DNA from 2 places in the Phreatobacter oligotrophus genome. Region 2 is predicted to be linked to the other one. Evidence: riboswitches for the same ligand, from Rfam matches in the RefSeq annotation. Region 2 holds a riboswitch; the other holds the start of a gene.
The links. Region 2 has a riboswitch for thiamine pyrophosphate ahead of C8P69_RS16915 (hydroxyethylthiazole kinase). Riboswitches for the same ligand answer to the same signal wherever they lie in the genome.

Region 1: another riboswitch for thiamine pyrophosphate. It lies ahead of thiC (phosphomethylpyrimidine synthase ThiC); the one in region 2 lies ahead of C8P69_RS16915 (hydroxyethylthiazole kinase).

Annotation. Positions count from the first base shown of each region.
Region 1 covers NZ_PZZL01000014.1:21,474-24,871, reverse strand. Annotated here, with positions in the region: gene thiC (phosphomethylpyrimidine synthase ThiC) at 1-1,373, opposite strand, end outside; TPP riboswitch at 1,472-1,597, opposite strand; gene C8P69_RS20800 (non-canonical purine NTP pyrophosphatase) at 1,818-2,429, opposite strand; gene C8P69_RS20795 (hypothetical protein) at 2,552-2,827, shown strand; gene rph (ribonuclease PH) at 2,828-3,398, opposite strand, start outside.
Region 2 covers NZ_PZZL01000008.1:23,356-26,753, forward strand. Annotated here, with positions in the region: gene C8P69_RS16900 (xanthine dehydrogenase family protein molybdopterin-binding subunit) at 1-692, opposite strand, end outside; gene C8P69_RS16905 (hypothetical protein) at 841-1,125, shown strand; gene C8P69_RS16910 (Lrp/AsnC ligand binding domain-containing protein) at 1,135-1,371, opposite strand; TPP riboswitch at 1,497-1,601, shown strand; gene C8P69_RS16915 (hydroxyethylthiazole kinase) at 1,590-2,396, shown strand; gene thiD (bifunctional hydroxymethylpyrimidine kinase/phosphomethylpyrimidine kinase) at 2,393-3,190, shown strand; gene C8P69_RS16925 (TRAP transporter substrate-binding protein) at 3,192-3,398, shown strand, end outside.

The DNA.
Region 1 (3,398 bases), on a different contig from region 2:
CCGGAGGTGATGTGGTCGTAGCCCGGGGCGATGTCGGTGATCAGCGGTCCGAGCGTGTAGAAGGGCGCCTCGCCGCATTCGCGCAGCTGCTTGTCCATGTTGATCTTGATCTTGTGGATCGGCACGTGGCCGGGCCCCTCGATCATCACCTGGCAGCCCTTCTTCCAGGCGATCTGGGTGAGTTCGCCCAGCGTCTCCAGCTCGGCGAACTGCGCCGCGTCATTGGCGTCCGCGATCGAGCCGGGGCGCAGGCCGTCACCCAGCGAGAACGACACGTCGTAGCGCCGCATGATGTCGCAGATCTCGTCGAAATGCTCGTAGAGGAAGCTCTCGCGGTGATGGGCGAGGCACCACTTGGCCATGATCGAGCCGCCGCGGGAGACGATGCCCGTGACGCGCTTGGCGGTGAGCGGCACATAGGCGAGGCGCACGCCGGCATGGATGGTGAAATAGTCGACGCCCTGCTCGGCCTGCTCGATCAGCGTGTCGCGGTAGAGCTCCCAGGTGAGCTTGACGGGATCGCCGCCGACCTTCTCCAGCGCCTGGTAGATCGGCACCGTGCCGATCGGCACCGGCGAGTTGCGGATGATCCATTCGCGGGTGTTGTGGATGTTGCGGCCCGTCGACAGGTCCATGACCGTGTCGGCGCCCCAGCGGATGGCCCAGACCAGCTTGTCCACCTCTTCCTCGATGGAGGAGGAGACGGCGGAATTGCCGATATTGGCGTTGATCTTCACCAGGAAATTGCGGCCGATGATCATCGGCTCGAGTTCCGGATGGTTGATGTTGCAGGGGATGATCGCGCGGCCGCGGGCGATCTCCGAGCGGACGAATTCAGGGGTGATGAAGGCCGGGATCTCCGCGCCGAAGCTCTCGCCATCGGCAATGGTTTGGGCGGCGCCCTCGATCATCGCCTTGCGGCCGAGATTCTCGCGCTCGGCGACGTAGATCATCTCCTTGGTGATGATGCCGCGCCTCGCGAACTCGTACTGGGTGACGGGCGCATCGCCGACGCCGCGCAGCGGCTGGTGGGAGATCGGGAAGGCGCGGGCGAGGTGGCGGCCGGCATGGCCGTTGTCCTCGGGCTTCACCTCGCGGCCGTCATAGGCCTCGAGCCCGCCGCGCTCCAGCGCCCAGGCGCTGCGGGCGCGGGCAAGGCCCTTCTCCACGTCGATGACGACGGAGGGGTCGGTATAGGGACCCGACGTGTCATAGACCGGCAGCGGCGGCTCGCCCGAGCCTTCCGACAGGATGATCTCGCGCAGCGGCACGCGCAGGTCCGGCGCGGATGCCGGGATCGCATGCACCTTGCGGGAGGCGGGGAGCGGACCGGTGGTGACCGCGGGCTTGATGTCCTTGACCGGGACGTTCATGGGGCGCCTCCCTTCAGGCAGATGATGTTGGCCGGATGCGCGAACGCGCGTCGGCGACAGGCGGATGGGCCAGAGGCAAGACGGACGGGGATTGTCGTGAAGCCAAGGTGTCCCATCCCTCCGCCGGCATGACCCGGATCAGGTTCAAGGGTCGCTTGCGGGGTTCCGGTGAGGGAACGGTGCAGCCTCTCAGCCCCTTCGTCGGGGCCCCCCTTGGACGGGGCCCAATCTGGACCCTTCGCCGGCGAAGTCAAGCGAATGGCTGAGGGAGGGGGGATGCGCGCCGAAACGGCTGGAGTGCACTGTCCTCGCCGTCATGCCCGGCCTTGTGCCGGGCATCGACGACGTGAACACCGCCGAATGGAAGGAATTCGTGGATGCCCGGGATAAACCCGGGCATGACGGGCAGAGGCGGCTCAAAGGGAAGAGCTCAATCCAAGCTCCTCACCCGCCGAACACCGCCTTCTCCAGCGCGATGAAGGCCCGCGCCCGGTGCGACAGGCCGGCGCCCTTCGGCGGCAGGCCGTGCTTCTCCTCGGCCGTCATCTCGCCGAAGGTCAGGGCATGGCCGTCCGGCTGGAACATCGGGTCATAGCCGAAGCCCTTCGGCCCCCGCGGCGGCCAGGCGAGCGTCCCGAAGACGCGGCCCTCGAAGATGCGCTCGGAGCCATCGGGGAAGGTCAGGGCCAGCGCGGAGATGAAATGCGCCCGCGCCCCGGCCGTCGTCACGCCGCGCAGGGTGAGCTCGCGGTCCACCCGCGCCATGGCGGCGGCGAAGTCGCGCGGCTTGCCGGCCCAGTCGGCGGTGAAGAGGCCGGGCGCGCCATCCAGCGCATCGATGGCGAGACCGGAATCGTCGGCGATGGCGGGAAGACCCGTCGCATCCGTCGCCGCCCGCGCCTTGATCAGCGCGTTCTCGGCGTAGAGCGTGCCGGTCTCGTCGGGCTCGGGCAGCCCCAGTTCGCCGGCCGAGACGAGCTCGACGCCATGGGGCCCGAGCAGGTCGCGGAATTCGGCGAGCTTGCCGGCATTGTGGGTGGCGACGACCAGGCGCATACCAGCCTCCAATACCGCCATTTTACGTGACATGTCGCTTACCGTCTGATCAGGTGCCGCTGCGGAATCATCCGATTCCGCACGTGCATTCAAGGGGTTTATCCGTGGCAACGACCGTAATGATGAGGCACCCTCAGACCGGCCTGGTGAAGAAGGGCCTGGTGGGCTTTTCCTGGACCACGCTCTTCTTCGGCGGCTTTCCCGCCCTGTTCCGCGGCGACATCGTCATCGGCCTCGTCACCATGGTGCTGAGCTTCTTCACCCTCGGCATCAGCAACATCATCTGGGCCTTCATGTACAACAAGCAGTACACGACGCGCCTGGTCGAGGGTGGCTATGTCTTCGCCGATGGCGAGGCGCTGAACGCCCTCGCCCGCTCGAAGCTCGGCATCGCCTGATCAGGCGACCGCCGTCTTCTGCAGGTCGACGAGGCGGGCGCAGCCGCCACGGGCGAGATCCAGCAGGCTGAGAAGCTCCTCCTGGCTGAAGGGGGTCTTCTCGGCCGTGCCCTGGATCTCGACGATGCCGCCGCCGCCGGTCATGACGAAATTGGCGTCGGTGTCGGCTTCCGAATCCTCGGCATAATCGAGGTCGAGGACTGGCGTGCCCTGGTAGATGCCGCAGGACACCGCCGCGACATGGTCGCGGATCGGGTTCACCTTCAGCATGGACCGGGCGGTCATCCAGGCGATGCAGTCATGCAGCGCCACCCAGGCACCGGTGATCGCGGCCGTGCGGGTGCCGCCATCGGCCTGGATCACGTCGCAATCGATGGTGATCTGCCGCTCGCCGAGCGCCTGCAGGTCGACGATGGTGCGCAGCGACCGGCCGATGAGGCGCTGGATCTCCTGGGTGCGCCCCGAGGGCTTGCCGGAGGTCGATTCACGGCGGGTGCGCTCCAGCGTCGCCCGCGGCAGCATGGAATATTCCGCCGTCACCCAGCCGCGGCCCTGGCCGCGCAGCCACGGC
Region 2 (3,398 bases):
AGCGTCGCCTGGATGCCGTGCGAGCCCTGGCTGCCGAGGGTGAGCGTGAAGCCCTTGGACTTCGCGTCGTACTCGGCGAGGCAGCCGCGCGTCTCCATGTAGTTGGTGATCAGGCGGTTGTTGACGATGGTCACCGAGACGGTGCGGTGGGCCTTCTCGAAGGCCTTGGCCGTGGCGTCGGCATCGCCGAGATGGACCTCGCCGCAGAGATTGCCGGCAATGTCCGGCCAGACCTGCGCGGCGCCGGGCTTCAGCGCATCGACGGCGTCGATGATCGGCTCACGCGAGGTCCATTCGATCTCGATGGCCTCGGCGGCATCCTTGGCGCGGTCGAGCGTGTCGGCCACGACGAAGGCGACGCCGTCACCGACATGGCGCACCGTCTTCGAGCAGAGCACCTCCCATGGCGGGTTCGGGATCGGCTTCACCGAGGGGATCTGCGACAGGCAGGGCAGGAGCCCGACGCCCTCGAGGTCCGCATGGGTGAAGATGGCCTTCACGCCCTTCATGGCGCGCGCGGCGGAGGTGTCCTTGATGACGAAATCGGCGAAGGCGAAGGGCGAACGCAGCACATAGCCGACGAGGGCGCCTTGCGGCACGAGGTCGGAGACATAGCGGCCCTCGCCCTTGATCAGCGGCGCGTCCTCGACCCGGCTCACAGCCTGGCCCATTCCGAATTTCGTCGGCGTCATGTCACGTGCTCCGGGGAACTCGGGGAAGAGAATGGAACGCTTCGAGCCTGCGAGGCAAGATGGACCGATAGCAGGGGCGCAATGCGGTGCTGGCTGGCCCGAGACCGCATCCCTGTCGTAGGAAAGGACCCGTCAGCCGGAGCCGTGCATGTCCGAGGACGACCGAAACGCGACACCCCCCGCCATCTATGTCGGCCTCGCCTTCTGCATGGCGGCGGTGGCGTGGTGGTTCGCCTACTACGCCCAGTATGGCGGCGCCTTCGGGCTCCTCGGCCTGAAAGTGGCCTGCATCGGCTTTGCGACGCCGGAATGCAGCTTCTTCCAGGCGAATATCCGCGGCAGCGTTCCGCGCTACGTGCCGGTTCTCTGGTATGCGGGCATGGTGACGCTCGCCTTCGGCGTCTGGCAGCTCTGGCAGCAGCGGCCGAAATAGGGCGCTCGGTCAGAATGCCTTGAACGTGATGATCGTGTGGGTGTCCTGGATGCCCGGGATCAGCTGCACCTTCTCATTGACGAAATGGCCGATGTCGGTGCCCGGCTCGACATAGAACTTCACCAGCAGATCGAAATTGCCGGCGGTCGAGTAGATCTCCGAGGCGATCTCGCGATCGGCGAGGGCGGCAGCGACCTCATAGGCCTTGCCGAGCTGGCATTTGATCTGGACGAAAAAGGCGATCATGAGGACCTCGCGGCGCAGATGGCCTGACATGCCACCAAAGCCGGCGCGCGTCATCCCCTCGCGTGGCGGTTGCCATGCGGCGCCGGCCTCCCTTGCGCCGGCGAAGCGCTTGGCCTAACTCTTGGGACATCTCGTCGGGGTGCCCCAAAGGGGCTGAGAGGCCGGTCACGGCCAACCCGTCGCACCTGATCCGGGTCATGCCGGCGGAGGAAACCGAGATGGATGCCCTGTCCCCGTCCGGGGAAGCCCTGTCGCCCCATACCGTCGTCGCCGCTGCGCAAGCTGGCCTTGCCGCCATCCGCGCCCGCCGGCCGCGCATCCATTGCATCACCAATTCGGTTGCGCAGGCCTATACGGCGAACGCGCTGCTCGCCATCGGCGCCATTCCCTCCATGACCACCTCGCCCGACGAGATCGCCGCCTTTGCCGGCAGCGCCGACGGGCTGCTCGTCAATCTCGGCACGCTGGAGCCGGAGCTGCGGGCGGTGATCGCAACGGCCATCGATGCCGCCGCGGGAGCAGGCCGGCCCTGGCTGCTGGACCCGGTCTTCGTCGACCGCTCGCCGCCGCGGGCGGCCTTCGCACGGGAGATCGCGGCGCGCCGTCCGACGGTCATCCGCGCCAATGCCGCCGAGATCGGCGCGCTGGCCCCGGGGGAGGGGCCCGCGGCCCTCGCCGCACGGCTCGGCACGGTCGTCGCCGTCACGGGGGAGGCCGACAGGGTGACGGATGGGGCCAAGGGCTTCGCCATCGCCAACGGCCATCCGCTGATGGCGCGCGTCACCGCCATGGGCTGCGCCGGTGCCGCCATCACCACCGCCTTCCTGTCGGTCGGCGCCCCGCCGATGGTCGCGACCGCGGCCGCCCTCGCCGTGCTCGGCCTTGCCGGGGAGGTTGCGGCGCGCACCGCCTCGGGGCCCGGCAGCTTCGCCATCGCCTATCTCGACGCCCTCGACGCGCTCACCCCCGACGCCCTCGCGGACGGAGCGCGCATCAAAGTCCTCACGCCAGGAGACGCCTCGTGACCGCCATCGCCGTGACCATTGCGGGCTCGGATTCCGGCGGCGGCGCCGGCATCCAGGCCGACCTCAAGACCTTCTCCGCCCTCGGCGTCTATGGCGCGAGCGTCATCACCGCACTGACCGCACAGAACACCCTCGGCGTGCAGGCGATCCACGACGTGCCGGCGGCCTTCATTGCTGCGCAGATGGATTCGGTCTTCTCCGACCTCGCGGTCGGCGCCGCCAAGATCGGCATGCTCTCGCAGGTGCCGGTGATCGAGGCCGTGGCCGCGGGCCTCGACCGCCACGGCGTCAAGGCCGTCGTGCTCGACCCCGTCATGGTCGCGACCTCTGGCGACCGGCTGCTCAACCCCGATGCCATCTCGGCGCTGAAGCGGCTCTTGCTGCCGCGCGCCGTCGTGGTGACGCCGAACCTCCTGGAGGCGGCGGCGCTGCTCGACCAGCCGGTAGCGCTCGGCGAGGAGGACATGCTGGCCCAGGGCCAGAGGCTCATCGCGCTTGGCGCGCCGGCCGTGCTGATGAAGGGTGGCCACGGCCATGGTGATACCAGCGTCGACCTGCTGGTGACGCGCGAGGGCGCGGTGCGGCTGGAGGCCCCGCGCATCGCCACCCGCAACACCCACGGCACGGGTTGCACGCTCTCCTCGGCCATCGCCGCGGGCCTCGCCAAGGGATTCCCGCTCGGCGAGGCCGTGTCCGAGGCCAAGGACTACGTCACGAAAGCCATTGCTGCCTCCGACCGCCTTTCCATCGGCTCCGGCCACGGACCGACCCATCATTTTCATGCCTGGTGGTGACATGACCCCGACCCGCCGTTCCGCCCTCGCTGCCGGCGCCGCCGGCCTCCTGGCCGCTCCCGCCATCGCCTCGGCGCAGACGCCGCTGCGCTGGCGGATGGTCACCTCCTGGCCGAAGGCGCTGCCCGGACCTTCCTTCTCGGCCCAGCGCATCGCCGACCGCATCCGCGTCCTCTCCGGCGGGCGCATCGAGGTGCAGGTCTTCGCC